2 regions of the Vibrio sp. T11.5 genome follow, and region 2 is predicted to be linked to the other one. Evidence: riboswitches for the same ligand, from Rfam matches in the RefSeq annotation. Region 2 holds a riboswitch; the other holds the start of a gene.
What was found. A riboswitch is a leader RNA that binds a small molecule or an ion and turns the genes downstream of it on or off. The one in region 2 is predicted to bind lysine.

Region 1: linked by a shared signal. The riboswitch ahead of OH455_RS02010 (Na+/H+ antiporter NhaC family protein) and the one ahead of lysC (lysine-sensitive aspartokinase 3) in region 2 are both predicted to bind lysine.

The regions. Positions count from the first base shown of each region.
Region 1 covers NZ_JAPPTP010000001.1:421,949-437,352, reverse strand. Annotated here, with positions in the region: gene OH455_RS02060 (SAM-dependent methyltransferase) at 1-79, shown strand, start outside; gene OH455_RS02055 (DUF2878 domain-containing protein) at 82-606, shown strand; gene OH455_RS02050 (chalcone isomerase family protein) at 563-1,111, shown strand; gene OH455_RS02045 (DUF3833 domain-containing protein) at 1,113-1,646, shown strand; gene purB (adenylosuccinate lyase) at 1,725-3,095, opposite strand; gene hflD (high frequency lysogenization protein HflD) at 3,246-3,863, opposite strand; gene mnmA (tRNA 2-thiouridine(34) synthase MnmA) at 3,892-5,013, opposite strand; gene OH455_RS02025 (hypothetical protein) at 5,228-5,476, shown strand; gene OH455_RS02020 (inosine/guanosine kinase) at 5,718-7,022, shown strand; gene OH455_RS02015 (H-NS family histone-like protein) at 7,116-7,517, opposite strand; lysine riboswitch at 8,130-8,312, shown strand; gene OH455_RS02010 (Na+/H+ antiporter NhaC family protein) at 8,426-10,027, shown strand; His leader region at 10,202-10,338, shown strand; gene hisG (ATP phosphoribosyltransferase) at 10,379-11,275, shown strand; gene hisD (histidinol dehydrogenase) at 11,281-12,573, shown strand; gene hisC (histidinol-phosphate transaminase) at 12,586-13,626, shown strand; gene hisB (bifunctional histidinol-phosphatase/imidazoleglycerol-phosphate dehydratase HisB) at 13,695-14,768, shown strand; gene hisH (imidazole glycerol phosphate synthase subunit HisH) at 14,795-15,404, shown strand, end outside.
Region 2 covers NZ_JAPPTP010000014.1:29,233-44,636, forward strand. Annotated here, with positions in the region: gene yjgA (ribosome biogenesis factor YjgA) at 1-45, opposite strand, end outside; gene pmbA (metalloprotease PmbA) at 154-1,497, shown strand; gene lysC (lysine-sensitive aspartokinase 3) at 1,577-2,929, opposite strand; lysine riboswitch at 3,020-3,197, opposite strand; gene OH455_RS14730 (pyridoxal-phosphate-dependent aminotransferase family protein) at 3,417-4,538, shown strand; gene OH455_RS14735 (PglL family O-oligosaccharyltransferase) at 4,593-6,356, opposite strand; gene uvrA (excinuclease ABC subunit UvrA) at 6,421-9,243, opposite strand; gene galU (UTP--glucose-1-phosphate uridylyltransferase GalU) at 9,383-10,255, opposite strand; gene OH455_RS14750 (response regulator transcription factor) at 10,373-11,020, opposite strand; gene OH455_RS14755 (single-stranded DNA-binding protein) at 11,302-11,853, shown strand; gene csrD (RNase E specificity factor CsrD) at 11,999-14,014, shown strand; gene OH455_RS14765 (MSHA biogenesis protein MshI) at 14,011-15,404, shown strand, end outside.

The DNA of each region.
Region 1 (15,404 bases), on a different contig from region 2:
ATATTATTTCTGTTACTGTGAAGGTGGATTTCGTGCCAAAAGCATAAGCACTGTTCATATGACCTTTCAAAAGGCGTGATGATGACGACAAAAAAGCTGATTTGTTATTCCCTCTGGTTCCAAGTTGTTTGGGTAGTTGCTGTACTAGGCCAAGAGAAGTTGCAGTGGGTAGCTGTCGGTCTGGTCGTCGGTACCTATGTATACAGCCAGTTGGTTGCACCAATAAAGCTTGAACGAGTGTTTTTAGTGGCGGTATTGGGTGTCATGGTCGATTATGCCAACATGACGCTGGGTGTATTTCGTTTCACCGATAGTGATTTCCCAATTTGGCTGATGGCACTTTGGTTTATATTTGTTTGGTACGCCTATTTTCTCGCTCCGATAGTGAGCCGATTTCCCACAATACTCGTATCTATAGTAGGAGGCGTTGGTGGGGCGTTGAGCTACTTGGCGGGAGAAAAACTTGGCGCGGTCTATTTCCCTTTACCAACGTCAACCACGTTGATTGTATTAATGGTGGAGTGGCTGCTCATTGTGGCAGCCATTATAAAGGTTTATGGAAATGCATCGGATCAAATGGACTACGCTGATAGGGGTGATCGTTAGCGTCTTGTTGTTCAGCACAGGCGCAAAAGCCACCATGGCTAGTGACGATAAATGGCAGGAATGGCGTAAAGTCGGGAGCGCACAGCTCACTTTTCTCTTTTTCGACGTTTACCAATCTCAGCTCTTCACCCCGTCTGGTGAGTATATACTCGGCAAAGATATCTCACCACACCCACTTGCTTTATCTATTAAATATCAACGAGATATCAGCCAGAAACAGTTGGTTGATGCCACGAGAGAGCAATGGGACAAGTTAGGGTACTCTGATACGGGCCCTTGGGTGACTCAGATCGAGAGGATATTCCCCGACGTTAAAGACGGTCAACAGCTGACTTATGTCTCTGATGGTGACACTGGGCGATTCTTTTTTTCGTCACAAAATGACCAAAACCAGTTGATAGGTTCCATCAATGATCCACTTCTGAACGACGCATTTCTAGCGATATGGTTATCCCCACAAACACAGTACCCCAAGTTAAGACAAGACCTCATTGGAGCGAGATAAAATGCGAAAGATTACAACGCTGATTGTTGTTGGCTTATTAACGCTATTAACCGGGTGCTCTACGGATATATCGGAATACAAAGGCAGTACACCTGCCTTCAATCTGTTTGAGTATTTTGCAGGAGAAGTGACAGCTTGGGGAATGGTTCAGGATTATACCAACAAGCAGCAACGTCGTTTTAAAGTTGATATTGTCGGCAGTATCGATGGTGATACCCTAACTCTTGTCGAAGACTTTGAGTTCGATGATGGCGAGCTCGACCAAAGGATTTGGAAGATCAAGAGACTCAGCGATAATACCTACGCGGGAGAAGCTGGAGACATCTTAGGTGTCGCACGAGGCAAAGAAGAGGGTAATGCATTGCACTGGGTCTATGATTTTGAGCTTGTCGTCGACGGTTCTACAATAACGGTTGCGTTTGATGATTGGTTGTTCAGGCAAGACGAGAAGCATGTATTCAATATCACGAGCATACGAAAGTTCGGCATTGAGGTAGGCAAAATTACGCTGTTCTTTCAAAAAGTAGACGGTTAGTCGATTCGATAGTGGTGTCTAATCGATGTAAAAAAGGGTTGACGAATTGACGTCAACCCTACGTTTACATAGATTGTATTACAGTTTGTCGGTGAGCTCGATTGCTTGGCCAATGTAGTTGGCAGGTGTCATTTCTTTTAGACGCGCCTTTTCGTGCTCTGGCAGTTCAAGGCCATCTATGAAGCGACGCATTGCCTCACCGTCAACACGTTTTCCACGCGTTAATTCTTTTAACTTCTCGTACGGTTTCTCGATACCATAACGACGCATTACGGTCTGAACTGGTTCAGCGAGCACTTCCCAATTCTTATCTAGTTCAGCAAGAAGCGCTTCGCGGTTCACTTCAAGTTTGCTGATGCCTTTTAGAGTAGAAGTATAAGCGATCACCGCGTAGCCAACCCCTACACCTAAGTTACGTAGAACGGTTGAGTCTGTCAGGTCACGTTGCCAGCGAGAGATTGGTAGTTTTTGCGCTAAATGGCCGAATACCGCGTTCGCAAGGCCTAGATTGCCTTCTGAGTTTTCAAAGTCGATTGGGTTAACTTTGTGAGGCATAGTTGATGAACCGATCTCACCAGCTACTGTTTTTTGCTTGAAGTGACCGAGTGCAATGTAGCCCCAAACATCACGATCAAAGTCGATCAAGATGGTGTTGAAACGTGCAACCGCATCGAACAGTTCTGCGATGTAATCATGTGGCTCAATCTGAGTTGTGTAAGGGTTCCATGTTACGCCTAGAGATTCTGTAATGAACTCTTCAGAGAACTGGTGCCAATCTACTTCTGGGTAAGCAGAAAGGTGAGCGTTGTAGTTACCTACAGCACCATTAATCTTACCTAGGATTTCAACGTTAGCGATCTGCTTGTATTGACGCTCCATACGGTATGCCACGTTCGCCATCTCTTTGCCCATAGTAGAAGGAGAAGCAGGCTGGCCGTGTGTACGAGATAGCAAAGGAATGTCACGATATTCTTCTGCTAAGCCTTTGATGGCGTTAATTAGGCGGCGAATTTCTGGCAGGATCACTTCATCACGAGCTTCTTTAAGCATTAGCGCGTGAGACGTGTTGTTGATGTCTTCTGAAGTACAAGCAAAGTGAAGGAATTCATTGACAGCATGAAGCTCTGGGATGTCAGCCACTTTTTCTTTCAGGAAGTATTCAACAGCTTTGACGTCATGATTTGTCGTACGCTCAATTTCTTTAATTCGAGCTGCATCCTCTTCACTGAAGTTAACGGCAAGATCATCAAGAAACTGGTTGGCTTCTGCACTGAACGCTGGTACTTCTTTGATTGAATCAGTTGCGGCAAGCTTTTGCAGCCAACGAATTTCAACGATAGAACGGTACTTTAGAAGGCCAAATTCGCTAAAAATACTACGAAGTGCGATTGTCTTACTTCCGTAACGGCCGTCTACTGGTGAAACAGCAGTCAGTGCTGACAGTTCCATGATGTTCTCCTGAATTGAGTTTCTAAATTTTGTGTGCTTTATACCAATAACTGCGTGGATTGTCACGCATATTGCGCAATCGTTTGCGTTGAGTTTGTTTTGGTAGAAAAAATCAGCTCGCGATAGGCACGAGCTGGAAAGTTTAAATGATTACATTCTGGCTAAAAGGATTTGAGCTTGTTCAACCATTTTTTTGCGTCCGAAAATGAGATGACGACGCTTACCGCCTACTTGGCGCCATAACACGGCACTTCGAATACCGGATAGTAACAAGGCTCGAACTTTATGTTGGTTACCTGTCTGTTGCAGTACAGAAGGGGTTCCAGTAACCTGAATTCTCGGACCAATCGGGCTGATGACATCCAAATAGACGCTGGCAAGGTTGCTTATCATTTGGTCATCTAAGAGTTCAAAATGATCAAGTTGTCGCTCTATCATTTTAATTCGGTCGGCTAATTGAGACATCGCATCGTTGCGTCCACTCAGTTTACGTTCAAGCGCCATCAAGCTGATGATATAGCGAGTCACTTCACTGCCAGAAGGTGTGCTATCGATGCCCTTCACCAAACATTCTAGGCCAAGTTTTAAATCCGACTCTCGACCATAAACACTGACGGTGTTATTTGGGTTTGTGTTTAAGATCGCTTTGAGCGAAGTTTCAAATGCATCAGAGTCACAGTGACCGTTTTTCGCGACCTGTTGAACCAGAGCGACAGCTTGGCATATTCCTGCAAATGCGATGGTACGGTCGTAAAGAGCGTTAGTCACGTCGTATTACTCCTGAAAAGACATTGAATTAAATACGTTTTTCAATGATGCCGCCACCAAGGCAAACATCATCCTTATAAAATACTGCTGATTGACCTGGGGTTACGGCTACCTGTGGGTCGTCGAAAATGACTTTAATATTTTCATCATCAATTGGGATAATGGTACAAGGGATATCCGTTTGGCGATACCGTGTCTTCACACTGCATTGAAGTGGAGATTTGATAATTTCGCGATCGACCCAGTGCAGCTGAGAAGCAATCAATCCTTGAGATTTTAACAGTGGATGCTCAGCACCTTGCACTGCAATGAGTACGTTACGTTTAAGATCCTTCTCTGCGACGTACCATGGCTCTTCATTACCACCGCCGCCTTTCTGACCGCCTATATGTAAACCTTTACGTTGCCCTAATGTGTGATACATCAAACCTTGATGCTCACCGATCACTTTGCCTTCAGGTGTCTCAATCTTGCCCGGTTGTGCTGGCAAGTAACGAGATAGGAAGTCAGTAAACTTACGTTCACCAATGAAGCATATGCCCGTCGAATCTTTTTTCTTCGCGGTAATTAGATCTTGCTCTTCGGCGATTCGGCGCACTTCAGGTTTTTCCAGCTCTCCAACAGGGAATAAGCTGCGAGCGATCTGTTCACTGCTCAATGTATACAAGAAATAGCTTTGATCTTTGTTGCCGTCTAGGCCACGCAACATTTGCGGCTTGTCACTATTCTCAGGGAAAGTACGTCGAACATAATGACCCATCGCAATGTAATCTGCATCGAGAACTTCATCTGCAAATTCAAGGAAAGCTTTGAACTTGATTTCTTTGTTACAAAGGATGTCAGGATTCGGTGTGCGACCAGCTTTGTATTCCGCCAAAAAATATTCAAATACATTGTCCCAGTATTCGGCGGCAAAGTTGATGGTGTGGAGGTGTATACCCAATTTATCGCAAACAGCTTGAGCATCAGCTAAGTCTTCTGCAGCTGTACAGTATTCTTCGTTATCGTCTTCTTCCCAATTCTTCATGAACAGGCCTTCAACCTGATAGCCCTGCTGCTTTAGGAGATACGCGGAAACGGATGAATCCACACCACCGGACATGCCGACGATAACTTTCTTTTTACTGTTGTCAGTACAGTTCTCAGACATTACTAAACACCACAAAATTTAACTGGAGGCAGATTTTAACAGAAAGCGTTTCGAGGTGACAGTTCCGAGATCGAACTCACACTTCAATTTTGCCGCAATTTTACTCGTTCACGATCTTAATCTGCGAATTTTCACTACAGACAGGCTATATGTGGCATAGTTGGCAAAATTCAAGTGAACTAAGGTACAAAACGTGAGTGATGATAGTCAATTCATGGCGGAAGCAGAGCTGATTGAAATTGTTGAGAATCAGCTGGAAGATGGTGAGCCGCTAAAAGTAAAAGAAACTTTGATGCGTTTGATGATGACGGGAACGCCGCGAGACGAGGCTGTCGCGATGATGGCATGTGCTGTCTCTATTGAGATCTTCGATGTAATGAAAAACGAAGGTGAGTTTAATCTCAAACGTTATTCAGAACACCTTGACCGTTTGCCAGATATCAGTTTTATGGAAGGTGAATAAGCGGTAACCCCATGCCAACTGGTCATCAGTTGGCTTGTTAAATCGCGGCGTGGCTCGTCAAACCTTAGTGGTTTCCTATTTAAAATTATTTGTACATTAAGTGCTTCCTGTTTATTACCTATCAAGAGATAGAATTTTAATTTCCCCCGCAAACGTTTGCTATAATTCCGGTTATTGCCGCGTTAGATAGTGCGCGGTAGAATCCGGCATCTTTTGACCCCTTATCTCAGAATATTTTGTTATGAAGTTTCCAGGCCAACGAAAGTCCAAGCACTATTTTCCTGTCCATGCGCGCGACCCTTTAGTGAGTCAATCTCAAGAGAGCAAGAAAATGTCCAGCACGCATATTATCGGTATTGACCAGACTTTGGTTGATATTGAAGCGAAAGTCAGCACGGAACTCATTGAGAAATATCAGTTGAGTAAAGGTCACTCACTCGTTATTGACGATGTGACCGCGGAAGCGCTGTACAACGAGCTGAAGGAAAATGGACTGATTACCAATGAATATGCGGGTGGTACTATTGGTAATACTCTTCACAACTATTCTGTTCTTGCTGATGACCGCTCAACACTTTTGGGTGTCATGAGTCAAGATATTAAGATTGGTAGCTATGGTTTCCGCTATTTGTGTAACACTTCCAGTCGAATGGACCTGAACTATTTACAGGGTGTTGATGGTGCTATTGGTCGCTGTTTTGCTCTGATTTCTGATGATGGTGAGCGCACTTTTGCCATTAGCGAAGGTCAGATGAATCAGCTGCATCCGAATAGCATTCCAGAGAAGATTTTTGAAAATGCTTCTGCTTTAGTGCTTACGGCTTATTTGGTCCGCTGTAAAGAAGGTGACCCAATGCCAGAAGCTACGATGAAAGCGATTGAATATGCGAAGAAGTATAATGTTCCTGTCGTGCTCACACTTGGAACCAAATTCGTTATTCAGGATGATCCGGTATTTTGGCAAAACTTTTTACGTGACCACGTGAGTGTTGTGGCTATGAATGAAGACGAGGCAGAGGCGTTAACGGGCGAATCTGATCCATTAGCGGCGTCAGATAAAACGCTAGAATGGGTCGACCTAGTGCTATGTACTGCGGGCCCTGTAGGTTTGTTTATGGCGGGTTACACGGAAGAAGCCGCTAAGCGTCAAACTTCTCTGCCGTTACTTCCTGGAAGCATTGCTGAATTCAACCGATATGAGTTTAGTCGTCCAGCTGCAAGATGGGCCTGTGATAATCCAATTAAAGTATACTCACATATATCTCCTTATATGGGTGGGCCAGAAAAGATTAAAAATACCAATGGTGCTGGTGACGCTGCATTATCAGCGCTGTTACACGATATGGCTGCGAATAAATACCATAAAGAAAATGTGCCTAACTCGAGTAAGCATGCTCATGCGTACCTGACATATTCTTCTTTCTCCCAAGTATGCAAATATTCAAATCGTGCCAGCTATGAAGTGTTAGTTCAGCACTCCCCGCGCTTGTCTCGAGGTTTACCTGAGCGAGAAGACAGCCTAGAAGAGGCATACTGGGAACGTTAGTTAGGGTATTAATTATATAAAAGCCTCGCTATAGCGAGGCTTTTTATTGAGCGTTAAAACGCTAGCAGCTAGCGTTTTATAAATTCAGCCGGATTAGATTAGGAAGTCGTCTAGTGACTTACCAGCGTCTAGCTGTTCTTGGATTACTGAAGGAGTTCGACCTTGACCTGTCCAAGTCTTTTCAGCACCAGTATTGTCCAGATATTTGTATTTTGCTGGGCGAGGTGCACGCTTAGGTTTTGCTTTACCTGCTGCTTCACCGGCAAGCGCAGAAATAACCATGTCCTTATCTAGACCAAGTTGTTTAATTTGTTCTGCAATATCTGCCAACTTGGCTTCTTGTGCCGCTTGAGCTTCGCGTTCTGCTGCTTCTTTGCGTTCACCGACAACGGTTGATAATTTGTCTAGAGCTTCCTCTAGTTGTTCCAGAGTTAAGTCACGTGCGAATGCGCGTAGACTACGAATGTTTAATAGAGTTTTAGTTAGTTCCGACATGTAAATTCCCACTTATTTAAGGAGCCGATAAAATAAATATTAAACCCGTATTATTCGCAATACAATATTTTCTGGTTAAATTGTTATAAAAAATTATTAATTAATCGTTAGGTCATTTGAATAATGAGACCTTTCTAATTAATCAACCAATTCTTGTTGCATAAAATATCGGGAGATTTGTGATTTTGACAATACTTATAGCGAATAAGTTTCATACGTAAACAGGTATTTTGTTTTACAGTATCAAAATAATTTGAATTATCCTTTTGTCAGCTAATTATCAAGATAGTAACAAATCTTCATCAATTCACGAGTTTTTCTCTAGAGTTTTCGTTTTTAGAGCTTAATACCTAGATTTAGACGTATAAATCAGTATTCGCAAGTTAAATTATGAATAATGAGTGCCACTTGTGACAGTTTGGCTATGATATTAGTTGAACTTTATGCAATAGCTAAGAAACCTTCAGCATGTTGAGATGACAATATAGAGGCTGGAATTTTTGGCATGATGTATTGAAATAGGGCTTTAGATGAGTACAATGGGCGCCACCTAATGCGATAGGTTGGTTAAATTGTTGTAAGATTTTGTTAATGACAGTTTTAAACACCAACAATCGCGGTAGAGGCGCGAGATAGATCAGTAGCACTTGTTGGGGTGATGCCAATGAACAAATGTGAAAGGTTATTTTGCCGAAGTGAGTAATCAAATCAAAGATGCTTGCTGGGGTTACACTCGAAAGGGGTAACACTGCCATAGTCTATAATTTTGTAAAACTATGGAGCGCTACTGTAGGGCTGGGTGAAGCTTTCGCTTCCCTTTCGCTTGGTTCAACTTGATTGTATGGAAACTTTTCCTCCAATCTGTCTGCAGTAGATCTCTAACCATTTATTACTGGTTTTTGAAGATCATGAATTTAATTGATTTTGCATCATCTCCTATCTCTTTGTTACCACCACTGGTGGCTCTGAGTCTAGCAATTATTACCCGTCGTGTGCTGGTGTCTCTGGGCGTAGGTATCACGCTGGGCGCTATCCTTCTCAATGATTATTCTATGGGGAGTACGCTCAGCTACGTCGGTTCAACGGTATCAAGCGTCTTTATCGAAGATGGCGGTATTAATACTTGGAACATGAGTATTGTTGGTTTCTTACTCTTACTGGGCATGATGACAGCGTTGTTAACCTTGTCAGGGGGGACTCGCGCTTTTGCTGAGTGGGCCCAATCACGAGTGAAAAGTAAGCGTGGCTCCAAGTTACTGGCCGCTTTTCTAGGCGTATTCATTTTTGTTGATGACTATTTTAACAGCCTAGCCGTTGGCGCGATTTCTCGACCTGTTACAGACCGTTTTTATGTATCCCGCGCTAAGTTGGCCTACATCTTAGACTCAACAGCAGCACCTATGTGCGTGATCATGCCAGCCTCTAGTTGGGGGGCTTACATCATGACGATTATCGCTGGTATTTTGGTATCCCATGGTATTACTGAGTATTCAGCACTTGGTGCTTATGTACGTCTTATCCCAATGAACTTTTACGCTGTTTTCGCTTTGCTAATGGTATTTGCAGTGGCTTGGTTTGGTCTTGATATTGGTAAGATGCGCAACCATGAAATTGCAGCATCTCAGGGACACGGCTTTGATAAAGAACAAGCTGACGACTCTCAGGAAGCGCATGATATCAATGAAGAATTGGATATTCAGGAAAGTGAAGGCGGTAAAGTTTCCGACTTAGTTCTACCGATTGTATTCCTGATTGTCGCAACTATTGCTTCAATGCTATATACAGGCGGACAGGCATTAGCCGCAGATGACAAAGCCTTTAATGTTCTCGGTGCATTTGAGAACACAGATGTAGGCACTTCGTTGATCTATGGTGGTCTTGTCGGGTTGGCTGTAGCTCTGTTTACGGTGCTTAAGCAGGGCATCGCATTTAGCGAAATAACGCGTACTCTTTGGATTGGTGCCAAATCGATGTTTAGTGCCATTTTGATCCTTATTTTTGCTTGGACTATTGGTTCTGTTATCGGCGATATGAACACGGGTAAATACCTATCGACATTAGCACAAGGCAATATCAATCCTGATTGGCTACCTGTTATCCTGTTCTTGCTATCTGGTCTTATGGCTTTCTCTACCGGTACATCATGGGGTACGTTTGGTATTATGCTGCCAATTGCTGGTGATATGGCAGGTGCCACAGATCTTGCTTTGATGCTGCCTATGCTAAGTGCTGTGTTGGCAGGCTCAGTATTTGGAGATCACTGTTCACCAATTTCAGATACGACAATTCTCTCTTCAACGGGGGCACGTTGTAACCATATTGATCACGTAGCGACTCAGCTGCCTTATGCATTATCAGTCGCGGCTGTCTCTTGTATTGGTTTCATCACATTGGGTATGACCGCATCAGTAGGCATTTCTTTCGCTGTTTCGGCGGTTGCTTTTGTTGGCGTTTGTGTTTTGCTATCGATTCTTTCAAAAGCGAAGATGGCAAGCTGTCAAAACGTTTAATGAGCTGAACGATAAAAGAATTTTGAAGGGAGCTTTTGCTCCCTTTTTATTTGTCTTATACAAATTGAAAAAATCTTCAATTTTTAGTTGAAAAATGGATTTGCCTTAGTTAGTGTGGTTACCAAGCAAGCGAACTGAAGAGCTTATAAGTATGCGTAATTTTGTAATGAACATTCATCACCATCATCACCCAGTCTAGTCTTTCGGGAGATGTACGCATACCCGGGAGATAGGAAACTCCCGGAGGCAGAAATCGCAAACTACAAGATTCAGAACCCTCGGGAGACCAATTCTTCCGAGGGTTTTTTAGTTTTAACGATTTAAAAATTAATTTGCACAGGGATAACAGCAATGCAAACACAACGCCTAAGAATCGCAATCCAAAAAAAAGGTCGCCTAAGCAAAGAATGCCAAGAACTGCTTAAAAAGTGCGGCGTAAAATTCAACATCATGGGGGAACGTCTGGTCGTTCACTCGCTGAACATGCCTATTGATCTGCTGTTAGTCCGTGATGACGACATTCCTGGTCTAATTATGGATGGTGTTGTTGACCTTGGCTTTATTGGTGAAAATGAACTTGAAGAAGTTCGTCTTGATCGTAAGGCGCTTGGCGAGCCATGTGAATTTGTTCCACTTCGTCGTCTCGATTTCGGTGGTTGCCGTTTATCTATCGCTATCGACAAAGATGAAGAATACAACGGTCCTCAGGATTTAGCAGGCAAACGAATTGCTACTACCTACCCACAATTGCTTAAAGCTTACATGGATCAACAAGGTGTTCCATTTTCTACCTGTATGCTGACCGGTTCTGTAGAAGTTGCCCCTCGCGCGGGTCTTGCCGACGCCATCGCAGATTTGGTTTCTACAGGTGCGACGCTAGAAGCGAATGGCTTAAAAGAAGCTGAGATTATCTTCAAGTCAAAAGCGACGCTGATTCAACGCACCGGTGAATTCGATGCAGATAAAGTAGCACTAATCGAAAAACTGTTGACTCGCATGCAAGGCGTACAGCAAGCAAAAGAGTCGAAGTACATCATGCTACACGCACCAGCTGAGAAGCTAGACCAAATCAAAGCATTGCTTCCTGGCGCAGAAGACCCAACGGTATTACCTCTATCTGCTGACAAGCAAAAAGTTGCGGTTCATTTGGTTAGTACTGAAAACCTGTTCTGGGAAACCATGGAACAGCTAAAAGAACTGGGTGCGAGCTCAATTCTTGTCCTACCCATTGAGAAAATGATGGAGTAATTGCAATGAGAACCGTCGTATGGCAATCGCTGAGTGAAACGCAGCAAGAATCGATTCTAGAGCGTCCGGCAATCGCAGAGGGCGCAAACATCACGGCTGCGGTTTCTGAAGTAATCGCAAATGTTCGTAAAGAGGGTGATGCTGCATTATTGGAACTGACTGAGAAGTTTGACGGTGTGAAGCCGGAATCCATTCGTGTCTCAGCACAAGAAATTGATGAAGCGTCTGCTCGCCTTTCTGAAAAGATGAAAGATGCGCTTGAGCAAGCTTATGCAAACATCTCGAAGTTTCATAAAGCACAGAAGCCACAGCGAATCAAAGTAGAGACTCAACCGGGTGTGCTTTGTGAGCAAGTAACGCGCCCGATTCAAAAAGTGGGTTTGTACATTCCGGGCGGGAGTGCGCCATTGCCTTCGACGGTTTTGATGCTCGGCGTTCCTGCCAAAATTGCGGGCTGTCGTAAAGTGGTGTTGTGTTCTCCACCGCCAATCGCAGACGAGATCCTTTATGTCGCGCAACTGTGTGGTATTGATGAAGTGTACAACGTCGGTGGTGGTCAAGCAGTTGCTGCGATGGCTTATGGTACAGAGACGGTATCCAAAGTTGATAAGATCTTTGGCCCAGGTAACGCTTATGTGACGGAAGCAAAACGTCAGGTAAGCAATGATTTCCGCGGTGCGGCGATTGATATGCCAGCAGGCCCATCTGAAGTGCTGGTGTTGGCCGATGACACTGCGGATCCTGACTTTATCGCTGCTGATTTGCTAAGCCAAGCGGAGCACGGTCCTGATTCTCAAGTGGTACTTGTGACTCCTTCGCCTGTTATTGCAGATCAAGTGACGGATGCGGTTCAACGTCAGCTTAAGGATCTATCTCGCGCGGACATCGCCGAGCAAGCATTGGCTTCAAGCTTGATCATCATTGCCGAGTCTCTTACTCAATCGGTTTCCATCTCGAATTATTACGGTCCTGAGCACTTAATTGTTCAGACAAAGAATCCACGCGAGCTTCTACCGCTGCTAGATAACGCGGGATCGATTTTCTTAGGTGATTGGTCGCCTGAATCAGCAGGTGATTACGCATCGGGCACCAACCACGTTCTTCCTACTTACGGTTACACACGTACGTATTCAAGCTTAGGCTTAGCGGACTTTTCGAAACGTATGACGGTTCAAGAGCTGTCTGCTGACGGTCTCAAAGGTTTAGCACCAACCGTGGTCACCATGGCAGAAGCGGAAGGCTTGGATGCACACAAACGAGCAGTGACTATCCGTGTAGAAAAATTGGCAGCTAAGTAAGAGGATATTGAGATGGAAAAGCTAGCGCGCAAACAGGTTCAAAAGCTGACCCCTTATTTATCGGCTCGTCGTATCGGTGGTACAGGTGATGTGTGGCTAAATGCCAACGAGTCGCCATTTAATAATGAATACAAAACAGACTTTGCTCGTCTTAATCGTTACAGCGAATGCCAGCCTAAAGAACTGATTTCTGCTTACGCAGCCTATGCAGGTGTCAAACCAGAGCAAGCACTAACATCTCGCGGTGCGGATGAAGGTATTGAACTACTGATCCGTGCTTTCTGTGAGCCGGGTGAAGATGAGATTCTTTACTGCCCACCGACTTACGGCATGTACGCCATCAGTGCAGAAACCATCGGTGTAGAGCGTAAAACTGTGCCGCTAACGTCAGATTGGCAACTAGATCTTGCAGGTATCGAAGCCAATCTAGATAACGTGAAACTGGTTTTTGTATGTTCGCCAAACAACCCAACAGGTAACTTGGTTAAGCGTGAAGATATTGTGTCTCTGCTTGAGATGACAAAAGACCGTGCAATCGTGGTGATGGATGAAGCGTACATCGATTTTTGTCCGGAAGCGTCAACGGTAGACCTACTGGCGCAGTACCCGAATCTTGCGATTCTGCGCACTCTGTCGAAAGCTTTTGCGCTTGCTGGTCTGCGGTGTGGATTTACGCTTGCGAACGAAGAGCTGATTAATGTACTTCTGAAAGTGATCGCACCATACCCAGTACCGGTTCCAGTGGCGGAAATTGCTACCCAAGCGCTTTCTGAAGCAGGCCTAGCGCGAACGAAGTTCCAAGTTCTCGATCTGAATGCAAACCGTGCTTACTTGCAAGTTGGTCTTTCAATGATTCCGGGTTTGGAAGTGTTTGAAGGGTGGGGAAACTACCTATTGGTGAAATTCCCAGATGGCGATGATCTTTTCAAAGCCGCTTGGGAGACAGGCATTATCTTGCGTAACACGCCAATTGAGAACTGCGTGCGTATCAGTGTCGGTAACCGTGACGAGTGCGAAAAAACACTCGGATTTGTTAGAAACTACTACTCATAAGTAGAGACAAAATTAATTGCCTTCGCTGACAAGTGGGGGCGCCAAAGATTAGCAATAAGGAAGTTCGAGTGAGCAAACAACAAAAAATCCTTTTTATTGACCGTGATGGCACCTTAATTGTTGAGCCGCCGGTTGATTTTCAAGTAGACCGCCTAGATAAGCTAAAGCTAGAGCCATTTGTTATCCCAAGCCTGTTGTCGTTGCAGGACGCAGGATACCGCCTAGTGATGGTCACTAACCAAGATGGTTTGGGTACCGAGAGCTACCCACAAGCAGACTTTGATGCACCGCACGATATGATGATGGAAATCTTCGAATCTCAAGGTGTGACGTTCGATGACGTCCTGATTTGCCCTCACTTTGAAGAAGATAACTGCTCATGCCGCAAGCCTAAATTAGGCATGGTGAAAGAGTACCTTCAAGGTGGCAAAGTGGACTTCCAAAACTCTGTTGTGATTGGCGATCGTCAAACTGATCTTCAACTTGCAGAAAACATGGCGATTCGCGGCATTCAGTACAACCCAGAAACCATGGGTTGGAAACAGATCCTGAAAGATCTGACGGTGAAAGCTCGCGTCGCTGAAGTGGTCCGTACGACGAAAGAAACTGACATTAAAGTCGCGGTAAATCTTGATGACCAAGGCGGTAATGATATTTCTACGGGCCTAGGCTTCTTTGACCATATGCTTGATCAAATCGCAACACACGGTGGATTTAAGATGGTGTGTAAAGTGGAGGGCGACCTACACATTGATGATCATCACTCTGTGGAAGACACCGCACTTGCGTTGGGCCAAGCGCTTAAAGAAGCGCTAGGTGATAAACGTGGTATTGGCCGATTTGGCTTTAGCCTGCCAATGGATGAGTGTTTGGCACAATGTGCTCTAGACCTGTCAGGGCGTCCTTACCTTAAGTTCGACGCGAAGTTCAGCCGTGAGCAAGTGGGTGACCTTTCAACCGAGATGGTGGTTCACTTCTTCCGTTCTCTAACTGACACCCTAGCGTGCACACTGCACTTGTCTTCTGCTGGCGACAATGATCACCACATCATTGAGAGTCTATTTAAAGCGTTTGGTCGTACTCTGCGTCAAGCAATCAAAGTAGAAGGTACTGAGCTACCAAGTAGTAAAGGCGTGCTTTAAGGCTAGCGCTAGTAAGGAGAAAAGCAGTGACAGAACAGAAAGTTGTTATTATCGATACTGGTTGTGCCAACGTTTCTTCGGTGAAGTTTGCCATTGAACGCCTAGGCTATGAAGTAACAATTTCAAAAGAGCCACAAGTTGTATTATCGGCTGACAAGCTATTCCTACCGGGTGTAGGGACAGCAAGTGAAGCGATGAAGAATCTCGAAGAGCGAGGTCTAATTAGCTTGGTAAAACAGGTGGAAAAGCCGCTGTTAGGTATCTGTTTAGGAATGCAACTGTTAGGCAAAGTATCTCAAGAAAAAGGGCAAAAAGCGGATGAGCTAGTTGAGTGCCTTGGACTTTGTGATGGTGAAGTGAAGCTGCTTCAAACCGGTGACTTACCACTGCCCCACATGGGGTGGAACACTGTCTCAGCTAAAACGGGCAACCCACTATTCAAAGGGATTGAAGAAGGCGAGTACTTCTATTTCGTACATAGCTTTGCCATGCCTGTTGGCGAGTACACGATTGCAGAATGTGAATACGAAAAACCATTCACGGCTGCAGTGCAAAGCGGTAACTACTACGGTGTGCAATTCCACCCTGAGCGTTCTTCAAAAGCGGGCGCAAAGCTTATTCAAAACTTCTTAGAAT
Region 2 (15,404 bases):
TTCCTCTTCTTCTTCCCATGGCGCTTTTTGATTCTTACGGGCCATCTTTCTGCCTTAATTTGAACATCTATTTCTCTATTTTAACAAGAATCATGGGGAGAAAGCGAAATTCTTGTTATTCTAGGGACAACAGACCTTAAGCATGAAGAAGATATGGACGTAAGACAGCAAGTCGCTCAGCAACGTGTTGAGCTTGAGGCCGCCGTTGCGAAAGCACTGGAAATGGCCGCGGAAAAATCCGATGGCGCTGAAGTCGCGATCACTAAAACCACTGGCCTGAGTGTATCAACACGTATGTGTGAGGTGGAAAACGTTGAATTTAACAGCGATGGCGCTTTAGGTATTACCGTTTACCGTGGTCAGCGCAAAGGCAGTGCGTCTACCTCCGATCTCAGTGAGAAAGCCATTCAACAGACGGTGATGGCAGCACTTGATATTGCCAATTACACTTCAGAAGATCCATGCTCAGGCCCAGCTCCTAAAGAGCTGATGGTAAAAGAAATTCCTGATCTTGATTTGTTTCACCCTGATACACCAGACCCAGATCATGCTGCCGAGATTGCGATTGCTGCTGAGCAAAAAGCGTTATCTTTCAGTGACAAAATCAAACAAAGCGATGGTGCGAGTTACGACAGCCATTATGGTTTGAAGGTTTATGGCAACAGTCACGGTTTGCTTGCTAGCTATGCCTCCAGTCGCCACAGTACCAGTTGTTGTGTGATTGGTCAGGGCGAAAGTGGTGTTATGGAGCGTGACTATAGCTATACAGTCGCACGCCATAAAGATGATCTTTGGACACCTGAGTCAGTCGGCTTGAAAGCGGCGGAGAAAACCATCAGTCGACTTGATGCGCAAAAGCTGAAAACAGGTCAATATCCTGTAATGTTCGCAGCTGATGTGGCAACAGGTTTACTTGGACACCTAGTGATGGCAATCAGTGGTGGTAACCTGTATCGCAAGTCATCATTCTTACTTGATCATCTCGGCCAAAAGGTACTTCCAGATTGGTTTAATGTTGCTGAAAAACCGCATTTACTACGCGGCTTAGCGTCGAGCCCATTTGATAGTGAAGGTGTTACAACCCAAGATCGTGAAATCATTACCGATGGTGTGCTCGCGACATATCTATTGACCAGCTATGCCGCGCGTAAAATGGACATGACGCCAACGGGTCACGCAGGTGGCATTCATAACTGGTTCGTTCAATCGACGGGGCAAGACTTTGAGCAGATGCTTAAAGAACTGGGAACGGGCTTCCTTGTCACTGAAGTGATGGGACAGGGCGTGAATATCGTCACCGGTGATTACTCTCGAGGCGCGGCTGGCTTCTGGGTGGAAAATGGCCAGATCCAATATCCTGTTTCTGAAGTGACCATCGCCAGTAACCTGAAAGACATGTTTGATCAGATTGTCGCGGTAGGGAATGATGTTGAAACCCGATCGCAAATACAGACAGGTTCGATTCTGATTGAATCTATGAAAGTCGCCGGTGAGTAATATACTCGGTTTTATCACTAGTATAAATTAAAAGGGTTGGCGTTTTAGCGCCAACCCTCTTTTGTTCTCTGCTTTATTATCACTTCTCAAACAATTCAGTGTGCAGCTTCTGAATCGCTAATTTTGCATCGGCTTCACCAACCAAGAAACACAGGTTGTGTGGGCTTGCACCATAGCAGATCATTCTCAAGTTAAACTCTTCTAGTGTGCCAAATACTTGTTTTGCATAACCTTTGCTCTCACTCATGTTGTTGCCAATCAGCGCGACCAGACACAGGTTATGTTCCACTTCAACGGTGCACAGCTCTTCCAGCTCAAGACGTGCGGCTTCTGGTAACTGAGGGGCACCGCCAGATGTGTCGGTTTGGTCAAGCGTTAGACTGACACTGATCTCTGAAGTGGTAATCAAATCCACCGAAATCTTGTGCTTCGCCAGAATTTCAAATACCTTGGCGAGAAAGCCGTAAGCGTGGAACATCTGTGCGCTGCGCAGCGTCACCATGGTCTGATTGCATCGTAAAGCCAAAGCTCGGAAAAGAGGTGAGCTCTCGACTTGATGGCGAATCCAAGTTCCGCCTTTTTCAGGTTGCTTTGATGAACCGACAAACACCGGGATATCATGGCGTAGAGCAGGGATCAGCGTCGAAGGGTGAAGGATCTTAGCGCCAAAATTAGCCATTTCAGAGGCTTCACTGAAGCTGATCTCTGAGATAGGAGAGGCTTTTGAGGCAATACGTGGGTCAGTGGTATAAATTCCCGGTACATCGGTCCAAATTTCAAGTCCCTGAGCTTCAACTGCTTCTGCAATAAGTGCGGCACTGTAATCGCTACCACCTCGACCCAGTGTCGTGGTATTGCCATCTGCATCGGCGCCAATAAAACCTTGAGTTACCACAACCTGTTGTTGGCATAACGGGATAAGTGAAGTGTGCGCTTGTTGACGAATGGTGGCCAGTTCCGGTTCTGCTTTACCAAAATTGTCATCTGTGCGTAGTACTTCACGAATATCAAAGCGTACCGCATTGATGCCACGTTCCTTCATTAACTGGGCCAGCAGATGTGTAGACATCAACTCACCACAGGCAACAAGGTGATCGGTCAGCTTGGTACTTGACTGAATCGAGGCGGCTTCTGCCAAACTTGTGACGGTATCTAGAATGGAGTAGACCTCGTTGGCCGCTTGAGTCGCATCTTCTAGTTGATTGAGTACCGCATCATGAATACTGGCGAGTTTGGTTAGAATCACACTGCGTTCTGTCTGATCTTGAACTCCGTTCGCGAGCTCGACTAATAAGTTTGTCACACCTGAACAGGCGCTACTGACGACTAACTTTGTGTTTGGGTTCTGTTCAATGATCGCAGCACAGCGACTCATGGCTTCAAAGTTAGCAACACTGGTTCCACCAAATTTAGCAACGTTAAAATTGCCCACGGCATTTCTCCCACAACTTCCTGAAAGTAAATAAGTAATCCTTGCTTGAAGAGAGATTGAGCGTATAGAGAGGTTTTATTGTGTAAGGTTTACCTCAGAAGCTCTTCACCAGACTGAGCTGATGACAGTTGATGGGAGTCAACCCAAGTCAACCGACAGATCAAAACCACAACGTTGATCTACCTCGGCACTACTCCCCCTCAGTGATTTGTATCGGAGTTGTGGCTCCACAAAACACCTACCTGGGTAGTGCTCCTCTTCTGCAAAATGCATTCATATGGCGGCATAAAAATTCACCATACAAACTGCATTGAACGTTTTTATTTGAGCTTTGTCAACGGGAAAGTGTCACTTTAATCGGTTTATTAATTAACAAACTTGTGACAGTGGTTTTACCTGGCAACTTTCGTCCAATTGCTGCTGGTGTCGATTTGTTTTAATGTAAAGACAAATAAAGTAAAAGCAGACCGATATCAAGGAGTGAACAATGACGATTCAAAGCTTTATCCCCCCTCACCGTATTCTTATGGGCCCTGGCCCTTCGGATATTTCTCCTCAAGTTTTGCAGGCTTTGAGTCGCCCTACCGTTGGTCACCTTGACCCTTTGTTCATCAAAATGATGGATGAACTAAAACAGCTACTCAAATACGCTTTTCAAACTGAAAATGAATTCACTATTGCCGTTTCAGCGCCGGGCAGTGCAGGTATGGAAACCTGTTTTGTTAACCTGATTGAACCGGGTGAGAAGGTGATCGTTTGTCGCAATGGTGTGTTTGGCGAGCGCATGCGCGAAAATGTAGTTCGAGCGGGTGGTGTTGCAGTAGTTGTTGATGATGAATGGGGTACTCCTGTCTCGGTCGATAAAGTCGAGCAGGCATTGAAAGAGCATTCAGATGCAAAGGTCCTGTCATTCGTTCACGCAGAAACATCGACAGGCGCATGCAGCGATGCAGAAGCATTGGGTAAACTTGCAAAGGCGCACGGTGTGCTAACGATTGTTGATGCGGTGACTTCTTTAGGTGGTGTGCCACTGAAAGTCGATGAATGGCAGCTAGATGCGGTCTATTCAGGCAGCCAGAAATGTTTATCTTGTGTTCCTGGCTTATCGCCAGTGACCTTCTCCCCCCTAGCCATTGAGAAGATTCAGGCAAGGCAAACACCTGTCCAAAGCTGGTTTTTAGATCAAAGTCTAGTATTAGGCTATTGGAGCGGGGAAGGAAAACGTAGCTACCACCATACAGCGCCTGTAAACAGCCTTTATGCGCTGCATGAGTCGCTATTAATCCTAAAGAATGAAGGGTTAGAGAATGCTTGGCAGCGTCATAGTGACATGCATGAAAAGTTGAAGTTAGGTCTCGAAAAGTTGGGTTTTGAGTTTGTTGTTGAAGAAGAATCACGTTTACCTCAGCTCAATGCAGTCTATATTCCTCAAGGCGTTGATGACGCGGGGGTTCGTAACCATTTGCTAGAAAACTATAATCTCGAAATTGGTGCCGGTTTGGGGGCATTAGCGGGTAAGACATGGCGCATCGGCATTATGGGCTACGGCGCTCGTGCAGAAAATGTTGCACTCTGTTTGAGAGCATTAGAAGAGTCACTCACGCAGTAACTGCCACAAAATAGAATAAAAAGGCGACGCTTTAAGCGTCGCCTTTTTATTCGGCTACTTTTCATTGTCTGCTTTGAGTGCATCGATATCTGGAGCGACGTATTGCACCTGTGAGAAATCGCGAGCAGGGAACAAGTATTGCGCCTCTCTACGAATTTGCTCGGCACGTTCACTATCCCCTAAGCCTTGGTAAGCAAGAATTAGATTGTTATAAAACGCGGGCCTTGGTTTATCTTTAATAATTTTCAATGACCAGTCAATGTATGGCTGGATGAACTTCGCTTCCTGACGATAAAGGCCAATATTGAGATAGGTGCTATAAATATCCCAGTCGTACCTATCTTTCCAAACTATTGGATTACTGACTTGCTTGAGTAAGTCAGGATTTTTAGGCTGCGATGTTTCAAACTGAGTGAGGACATAGTTAGTGTGTAACGCGGTGAGCATGTAGAAACTGGTTACAATGGGTAAGACTAAACTCATCACTCGAAACAGTGTTTTAGTCACAATGCTGAATGACGCAAAACGATACGAGCGCGCGCGTTGATCAATCCAGAAAAGCAGAACCACAAAGGTTATCCAGTGAATGGCTGAATGGTAGAAAGGGTATTCAAGTTGACTATGGAGGATTATTGGCACAAATAAGGCAAACATCGCGAGGCGAGTACCTTTTTTAACATTGTAGATCCTTACTAAAACCATCACCGCTGCGAGTACGATAGCTAATACTGGAAGCAACCCTCCTTCTGCCCCCCAATAAAGCAGCTCATTGTGAGGGTGGTCCATTGAAGCAAGACCGGGATGATAGTTAGGGTTTAACTGATGTTGGCGCGCCGTGTAGACGATATATTCTGGCTCAAATCGCCCGTATCCGTAGCCTGTGAATGGCTTCTCAACTAACATATCGAGTGTTTGAGGAAAAGTGTATTGTCTCGGGCTTTCTAGGTTAGCCCGTTTAGACGCTAGAGACTCTCCATCCGATAATATATTAATGCCACCACCAATTGATAGGCCGAGTAAAATGGATGCAAGCCAGCCCCCAAAGCGTTTTTTGGTTGCGAATTGATAGAGGTAAGGCAAGAGTAAAACGACAGCCATAAAAGACCCTAGCCAACCAGTGCGAGACGCTATCAAAATGAGTAATGGAACCGTCACAACTGGCATCAAGTACAGCAACGAAACTTCACTGAGATGACGGTTGTATTTCTTTGGGTGGCGAGTGAGTAGGTAGCCTGACAGAGCCAATCCCGTGGCGAGAAAGCTGGCCATGACATTCGGCTGCTGAAAAATACCATAAGGGCGATTCTTTACTGTATCGTAACCCAACAAGTTGTCAGGCTGCAGGAGTAAATATTGAAACCAGCCAAACAGCGCCTGCATAAAGACCGAGATGGTGATGAACCACAATAAACGTTGCTTCTGCTTGTTGCTGAAGCGAAATTGTTGAAGGACAAAAAACAGCCCGTAACCAGCCCATAAGCCAAGCAGTTTACCTTGAGAAAGGGAAAAGTCTGAGTAAGGGAAAAATATCGGGATTGTGATCAATACGCAGCACAGAAACAGCCCAATAGTCAGCTTATTGTATCTGATCACACCTTGGGTTCCGGTCTGATACAACCCTATTGCCAGAGAGAAACTGACTGCAAGCCAAGTCGTTGTATTAAAAGAGAGCGCGAGCCCAGCACCTCCCGGATTAGGGGTGAAAATGTGCATCGCGAGCAAAAATACGACCGCTATAGAAACAAGAAACGGCTTAATGAGCGGTAGTTTAGGTGCTTGCGGCTCTAGACTTGTCCCTGCCAAATGGATGGTTGCCATTGATTGTTGCGTCCTTCAAAATTAAACAGACCATGTTATGGTCTGTTTAATTTACTACTTTTCTTTATATTAACATAGACTTGAGGAATCGTGCGGTATGTGAGCCTTTTACCTTGGCCACTTCTTCTGGTATTCCTTCAGCAATAATTTCACCGCCACCTTGACCACCTTCTGGGCCTAAATCGACAATCCAGTCTGAGGTTTTAATCACATCAAGGTTATGTTCGATGACCACCACTGTATTACCGTGATCACGTAGTCGATGCAGTACCGTAAGTAACTGTTGAATATCATGGAAGTGCAGGCCAGTGGTAGGCTCATCCAAAATATAGAGCGTCTTACCAGTGTCACGCTTAGATAGTTCTCGGGCCAGTTTGACACGTTGCGCTTCACCCCCAGATAAGGTGGTCGCAGCTTGGCCAAGACGAATATAAGAAAGTCCAACATCGATAAGTGTTTGCAGCTTACGTGCTATGACGGGTACAGGATCGAAGAAGTTTCGTGCATCTTCAACCGTCATCCCCAGTACTTCATCAATGGTCTTGCCTTTGTAGTGGACTTCGAGAGTTTCACGGTTGTAGCGTTTGCCTTTACACACATCGCATGGCACGTAAACGTCTGGTAGAAAGTGCATCTCGACTTTGATGACCCCATCGCCCTGACAAGCTTCACATCGCCCTCCACGTACGTTGAAACTGAAGCGACCCGGTTTATAACCTCGAGAGCGTGCTTCTTGCGTTCCCGCAAACAGCTCTCGGATCGGTGTAAAGATACCTGTATAAGTGGCTGGGTTAGAGCGTGGCGTGCGCCCTATTGGACTTTGGTCAATATCGATAACCTTATCAAAATGCTCCAAACCTTTAATTTTTTGATAAGGAGATGGAGTGGCTGTCGTCGCACCATTTAGCTGAGTGTGTGCAATCTTGAAAAAAGTATCGTTGATCAGAGTAGATTTACCAGAACCTGAAACCCCTGTCACACAGGTGAACAAACCAACTGGGATTGTTAATGTCACATCTTTAAGATTGTTACCTGTAGCGCCGAACAACTCGACTACTTTCTTTTTATTGATAGGGGTACGCTGTGCAGGCACTTCAATTTTTTTTGTACCGCTGAGGTATTGGCCAGTTAGTGACTCTGGAGTGGCGATAATATCTTCCATGGTCCCTTCTGCCACCACGCTACCGCCATGTACACCAGCTCCAGGGCCTATATCGATCACGTGATCGGCGATGCGAATCGCATCTTCATCATGTTCTACAACCAGCACCGTATTACCTAAATCACGCAAGTGAGTTAGGGTGTTTAATAGTCGCTCGTTATCACGTTGATGAAGTCCGATGGAAGGTTCATCTAATACGTACATTACTCCGACCAGACCTGCACCAATCTGGCTGGCGAGTCTAATACGCTGAGCTTCCCCCCCTGATAAGGTTTCAGCGCTACGAGAAAGGTTGAGGTAGTTGAGGCCAACATTGACTAAAAATTGGAGACGATCATTGATCTCCTTCATTACTTTTTCGGCAATCTGCGCTCTCTGACCTTCTAGCTCCAATGAGGCAAAGAAACCCAACGCATCTGCTATACTGAGCTCAACAATCTCAGGTAAGGTTGTGTCGCCTATAAATACATTACGAGCTTCTAAACGCAAGCGACTGCCTTCGCAGCTCGAGCAAGTACGAGTTGAAATGTACTTAGCTAGATCTTCACGTACGGCATTAGACTCAGTATCACGATAGCGACGCTCAAGGGTATTGAGTATGCCTTCAAATGGGTGACGTTTGACGCGAATATCGCCGCGATCATTGATGTACTTAAACTCGATCTCTGTACGTCCGGATCCTGTAAGTACCACATCTTGCATTTTCTTTGATAAGGACTTAAAAGGCGCTTTTAGATCAAAATTATAGTGTTCTGCCAAAGATGACAGCATTTGGAAGTAATAATAGTTTTTCTGATCCCAACCACGGATCGCCCCTTCGGCGAGACTTAAAGAGTCATCTAAAATCACTCGATCTGGATCGAAATACTGTTGTACACCAAGACCATCACAGGTGTGGCAGGCGCCTGCTGGATTATTGAACGAGAACAGCCTCGGTTCTAGTTCTTGCATGCTATAGCCACAATGTGGACAGGCGAAGTTAGCAGAGAAGACCACTTCTGCGCCATCTCCATCCATCGGAGCCACGACCGCAATTCCGCCGGACAATTCGAGCGTCGTCTCAAAGGATTCCGCCAGCCTCTGTTGTAAATCATCGCGCACTTTAAAGCGATCTACTACGACTTCAATGGTGTGTTTTTTATGCAATTCTAAGGTTGGTGGATCGGATAGGTCGCAAGTTTCACCATCGATACGAGCGCGAATAAAGCCTTGTGCAGCAAGGTTTTCTAATGTTTTAACGTGCTCGCCTTTACGCTCTTTAACAATTGGCGCAAGGAGCATCATTTTGGATCCTTCAGGAAGTTCCAAAACTTTGTCGACCATTTGTGAGATGGTTTGAGCTGTCAATGGTACATGATGTTCAGGACAACGCGGCTCGCCAACACGTGCGTACAATAGACGTAGGTAGTCATACACTTCAGTAATGGTACCAACGGTCGAGCGAGGGTTGTGCGACGTTGATTTTTGTTCAATGGAAATGGCTGGTGATAAGCCTTCAATATGATCGACATCGGGCTTTTCCATCAAAGACAAAAACTGGCGAGCGTAGGCCGATAGGGATTCAACATAACGACGTTGACCTTCCGCATACAGGGTGTCGAAGGCAAGTGATGATTTACCTGAACCGGATAAACCTGTAATCACGATGAGTTTATCTCGTGGAATGGTTAGGTTCACATTTTTTAAGTTATGGGTGCGTGCGCCGCGAACTTCGATCTTATCCATTGTTCTCGCTCAATGTAAAAACAAGTGGGCTAAGTATTACATAGAGTAATAAATGTTCAAAGAAAATACTGGATAAAAAAACAGTAACAAAAAGGCCGCTCTATTGAGCGGCCTTAGAAGCATGGCTAGCATAAAGCGATTAAGCTTCTTTTGTCGTTTTTTGTTTATCCAGTTCTGACTTTTTGCTATCCGCTAGGTAAAGGTTCTCAAAACAGTAGTTAGTTGCTTCGATGTACCCTTCAACGCTACCGCAATCAAAGCGTTTTCCTTTGAATTTATAGGCCAGAACACAACCTGCCTTTGCCTGTTTCAGTAGAGCGTCAGTAATCTGAATTTCTCCACCTTTACCTGGCTCGGTATTTTCGATGAGCTCGAAAATATCAGGCGTCAAGATATAGCGACCAATGATAGCCAGATTACTTGGTGCAGTTCCAGGCTCCGGCTTTTCAACCATATCATCCACACGATAGATGTCGTCTTTGATCATCTCACCAGAAATCACACCATACTTGTGAGTTTCGTCGGCAGGTACTTCTTGAACAGCGACAATTGAGCAGCGGAATTGCTTAAACAGGGCAACCATCTGGGCTAACACTCCTTCCTGTCCATTGACACAAAGGTCGTCGGCCAGCACAACAGCAAACGGTTCATCACCGACTAGCTCACGGCCAGTAAGAATTGCATGCCCTAGTCCTTTCATTTCACGCTGACGAATATAAGTAAAGTTAGCGCTCTCGATAATGTCACGAATATCGACCAACAGTTGTTCTTTATTCGTTCCGCTGATTTGATGTTCCAATTCGTAGTTCTTGTCGAAATGGTCCATGATCGAGTGCTTACCGCGGCCAGTGACAATGCACATGCCATCCATGCCCGCCTGAATAGCTTCTTCAACACCGTATTCGATAAGCGGTTTGTTGACGACTGGCATCATTTCTTTAGGCATGGATTTGGTCGCAGGGAGAAAGCGAGTTCCATAGCCAGCCGCTGGGAAAAGGCACTTTTTGATCATGTTTAAACCCTATATATTTAATTAATCTGTTATAGCTGGCGCAACCTTATCACTTTTTGCGTGAATGGATAATGAATGTTAAAGACAAAATGTTAGTTTTTGCGCATCGGATTATATTTAAGACAGCATATGTTGATTAGCCCAAGCAATGGCTTGGACACGATTCCTTACCGAGAGTTTCTTGAAGATTTGGTACAAATGAGATTTAACAGTGAACTCACTGATGAATAGATCTTCAGCAATTTGTATGTTGGATGCTCCGGTTTTTAAACATCGCAGAATCTGGATTTCTCTAGCAGTTAAGTCTACGGTGGCTGGAGCAGTTTGGCTGAGTACTACATGGCGATAGTAATGCAGCAGTTGAGCAGCCACTTTTCGAGGTAGCCAGTTTTGACCATTGATCACTTCACCACACCCTTTTGCAATCGCTTCAATTGATTCTTCTTGATAAAAAAGAGCTTTTAGGTCGCCAAAGCAGAGTAGGTCGTCTGTTTTCAGTCTTTTTTCTACATTAAAAATGATGGTTTCAAACATTTTGTTCGAGAGAGGAAGGTCACGGATCTGGTTATTGAGTGTTTGATAGTTCTTGTGATCTATCATCAGAATCTTATGCTTATGCTGCTGCATGGCAAGCATTAATTCGTCGGGCTCGATTCGGGGGATCTGGATCTGGAGTTGTTCCTCAACCTGACGGATAAGAGGGTTAATTGTGCTTTTATCTTCACATAGAAAGTAGATAGTTCGGGTATAGATATTTTTGCTCATCGGAGTTTTCATTCGATTTCATTACAAGTAGTTGCAGATTGAAGGAGAAATGTGACTAGTGCGAATTATGTTTACAGGATTGCGTATAGTTTCATGTTAGTAGGTAATTATTAAATCTATCAATCACGTAGTGAATTGAATTTGCTCGTAAATAATACAGCTATCTATAGGGTTCATGACTTTGTGAACCCATGGTGAGGATTGCAATTTGTTCAAAGAGTAAAGCGTGTTATCCTAATGTGCTGTTTTAAGGTAAATAGAAAAATTAGACGGAGCGAATCATGGCGAGCCGTGGAGTCAACAAAGTTATTTTAGTCGGAAATCTGGGATCAGATCCGGAAGTACGTTATATGCCAAGCGGTGGCGCTGTAGCAAACATCACGATTGCGACGTCTGAAAGCTGGCGTGATAAAGCAACTGGCGAACAGCGTGAGAAAACAGAATGGCATCGTGTGTCACTGTTTGGCAAGCTGGCAGAAGTTGCTGGTGAATACCTGCGTAAAGGTTCTCAGGTTTACATTGAAGGCCAGTTACAAACTCGAAAATGGCAAGATCAAAATGGTCAAGACCGTTACACGACAGAAGTGGTTGTTCAAGGCTTCAATGGCGTAATGCAAATGCTCGGTGGTCGCGCTCAAGGTGGATCTCCCGGTCAGTCGATGGGACAGCCTCAACAGCAAGGCGGATGGGGTCAGCCTCAACAGCCTGCAATGCAGCAAAGTCAACCGGCTCAGCAACAGTATTCTCAGCCGCAACAGCAGCAGTCACAGAACCAAAGTCAGCCTCAATACAATGAGCCGCCAATGGATTTTGATGACGATATCCCATTCTAACTCATTGAATCCTGAAAAAAGCCGCGAATTTCGCGGCTTTTTTATATAGTTAGAAAAACAGACCAATCAGTTAATGGCAATGATGAGAGCCGATTGATTTTTATCGCTGCTACGACCTTATTTTGAGAAAAGGAATTCTTTACCTATGAGGTATACCCCTACCTTAAAGTTGAGCACTCGCCTCGTTGCGTTTGTCACTGTCATAGTGACCAGTGCGATGTTCATCCTTTTTTTAGGTGGGACCTTATCGTTTAAACGACTTGGCCAAGAGTACCTAGATCATTCTCTTCAAGGCATTGTCGAAGTATTAGATAAGGAAATGGAAGATCCTGACGCCGCATACTCGTTGCAACGTTGGATGCCCAAAATGCTCCAAGCTTCCAACATTGTTGAGATGGAGCTGCTATCTACCCATGGTGTTATATACCGTTATAAAGACACCTCTTCGAAAGTTGATAAAGTTCTCCTCTATGACACTGAATACCAGCTAGAGCGCAATATTGGTTATCGTCTCCACTTCAAAGCCGTTCCTCCCTACATCGGCTATGGCTACTCCCTAGAAGCTTTATGGTCGATCACCTTAGCTGTGGTTTTGATTATTTTCTGCTTAATGCGCGGTGTTAAATGGCTCAAGGAGCAACTTGCAGGATCTGAGTTATTGGAGGAACGAGGACGAATGATTCTTGCTGGACGTGTTGAAGAGTATACCAAAGGTGATGTTAGAGAGTGGCCCTACACGGCCAGTGAAGCTCTAGACCGGTTAATAGAAGAATTGCAGGACGCTCGTCAAGAGCGCAGCCGCTTCGATACTTTCATTCGCACCCAAACTTTTTTAGATCAGGTCACTGGTACTGCTAATCGCGTACTTTTCGACAGTAAATTAGAATCAGCACTTTCTGAACATGGTTCTCACGGTGGTGTATTGCTTTTGCGTATCGACGATTGGGAACAATTACAAGAAGAGTCTGGGAAACAGGTAGCAGATGACTTTGTGATCGATATCGGCACTGGCTTGAATAACATTGTTCAGCGTTATCCAGACGTTATTCTATCTCGTTATTATGAGTCTGACTTTGCTATTTTTGCCCCTCATTTAGGCAGTAAAGAAGTCGCTCAAATAGCAATAAATAGCTTAAAGCAATTGACTAAACTCTCTCCTCCTTTACCTCTAGAAAAAGAAAATTGGTTGCACATTGGTGTCAGTATGTACAGAGAAGGAGAGAGCCAAGGACGTATTCTAGATGAAGTAGAAACAGCCCTGAAAAGTGCTCAGTTACAGCGCGTAAATACCTGGAACAAATTTAATAAATTGGTCACGCATGATGATGACCGCGGTAACGTGCGTTGGCGTACTCTATTCGATTTAGTAATTAAGCCAGAAAAACTCTATATTTTTTATCAGCCCTGCTATTTGTTAGATTCAAACAAAGACAGGGTGTTTGAGCACTCTGAGCTTTTTGTGCGTATTAATGATCCGGATAAAGGTTTGATAAAGGCATCTAGATTCAATTCTGCTATAGAATCTGTGGGTTATGAAGCCGTTCTTGATCGTGCTGTTTTTGCTGCGATCGTAAAATTTCTGAAAGTGTCAAAGAAAAGAATATGTTACTCTGTAAACATTCATGTAGTGCCGTTTGTGGGTCGAGAATACTTCAAATGGTTTCGGGATGAACTACTACAATTAACATCAGAACAACGAAAATTGTTGATCTTCGAATTTTCAGAAGCAAGATTAGTTAAACATCTGGACTATATGCGTCCAGTGATAAAAATGATTTCTGGATTGGGGTGTCGCATTGCCGTTGGCCAAGCTGGTCGATCGATTGTGAGCACTCATTATTTAAAAGATCTTCCAGTCGATTTTTTAAAACTGCATAGAAGTTTAGTGAAACAAATAGATCAGCGAGACGAAAATCAGTTATTTGTTCGAAGTTTATTAGGCGCATGTGAAGGACTCAAAACTCAAGTTATTGCTGTTGGGGTCGACAATAAACAGGAGTACAAGACTATGCTGGCTTTAGGAGTACAGGGTGTTCAAGGACGCTACTTTCAGTCTGAACAACAATTGGTGCCTAAAGTTGAAACTGAAAGGAAAGTTATGATGGCCAGTAAAGTGCAAGTCGGTCGTCGCAACCGGTGGCGAAAATTTAGCAGTAAATGAACATTCAGTCTTTGATAGGAAAGTTTAATCACAAACAGCGAGTCGGCTTAAAACTGACCGTCGTTGTTCAGCCTGGCGAACTCTATTTTTCAGCGTTGGCTGAAGGCAAGCTACCCTCTAAGGTGATGGTGGAAGAAGGGGCATGGCAAGAAACACTGCTCAAAACATTGGTCCAATCGAAACTCTCTGACTTGCATCTGGATATTGTCCTAAACTCGAAAATCTATCAAATCTACCAAATCGATAAGCCTAACATTCCTGAAACTGAATTGAGTAGTGCTTTACCCTTTCTGCTCAAAGATCTCATCAGTGAAAAAGTGACTGATATTGTTGCTGATGCTGCTCACCTGCCGATCGGTAACAAGCTACAAGTGTATGTTGTACCTAAGAGTTTGATTGTTGGCTTACAACAAAGTTTGTCAGCTCATCATATCATGCTAAACCGAGTCTTGGTCGAGGATGAGGTATGGGGAGTATCTGCGGGTGAACTGTCCAGCTTTTTGCTTTTACAACGCAGTAAGCAAAGTAGCTTCCGGGTTAGAGCTTTCGTCGATCACCATTGTGCTTTCCAGAGAACGATTAGGGGAGTCGCTTCTCCACTAACAGGTGTTGCCACTAGTGCACTTCAGCTTGATGGTATTGCCTTAGAACTACAACGCTCGATTGACTACCTTTCCTCACAGTATCGCGGCGCTTCTCTTCATAAGATGAAAATATGTTGTGATGAGGAAGATCAACAACAACTGGTTGAAGCACTAAGTGAACGTCTGAGTGTCAACGTTGCGGCGTTAACTGAAGGTGATCGAGAATCTGGGGATACCCTGATTGAGTATGTTGATCAGCTCAGTGACGGCGCGGTCAACTTGTTCCCAGATTCCCTGAAGCCAAAAAAAGAAATATTTAACCTATTTCAAGTGGTTGTGGGTTGGTCTGCCGTTGCGACAGTCTTAGTCAGTATTTTCGCTTATCTTCAGTTTCAACAAGTTCAGCTTGAGCGAGATCTAGAAAAGTACAGAGCTCAGCAAGTAGGGCTCGAGCAGCAGATTGCCGAACTGAGTCAGCGCATGGCAAAACATAAACCATCAGCAGCTAAAGTTGCCGCTGTTGCGCGATTAAAGCTTGATATTCAGGCGAAACAGGCTTCATTTAAAGCCGTCAAAGGGTTTGACCAATCTCAGCAAATTGGATACTCAGGTGTGATGCGTGCGCTAGCAGAGTTAGGCCGACAGGATATTTCGTTAAATCATATCTTTATCGATGCTGATACCATGGATTTACAAGGACTTGCGCGCGAAGCTAGGGCGATTCCCAATTGGGTAAATCAATTTAAATCTGAAGTAGATCTTGTGGGACGAACATTTGAAAAGCTCAAAATTGGTCGCAACGATGA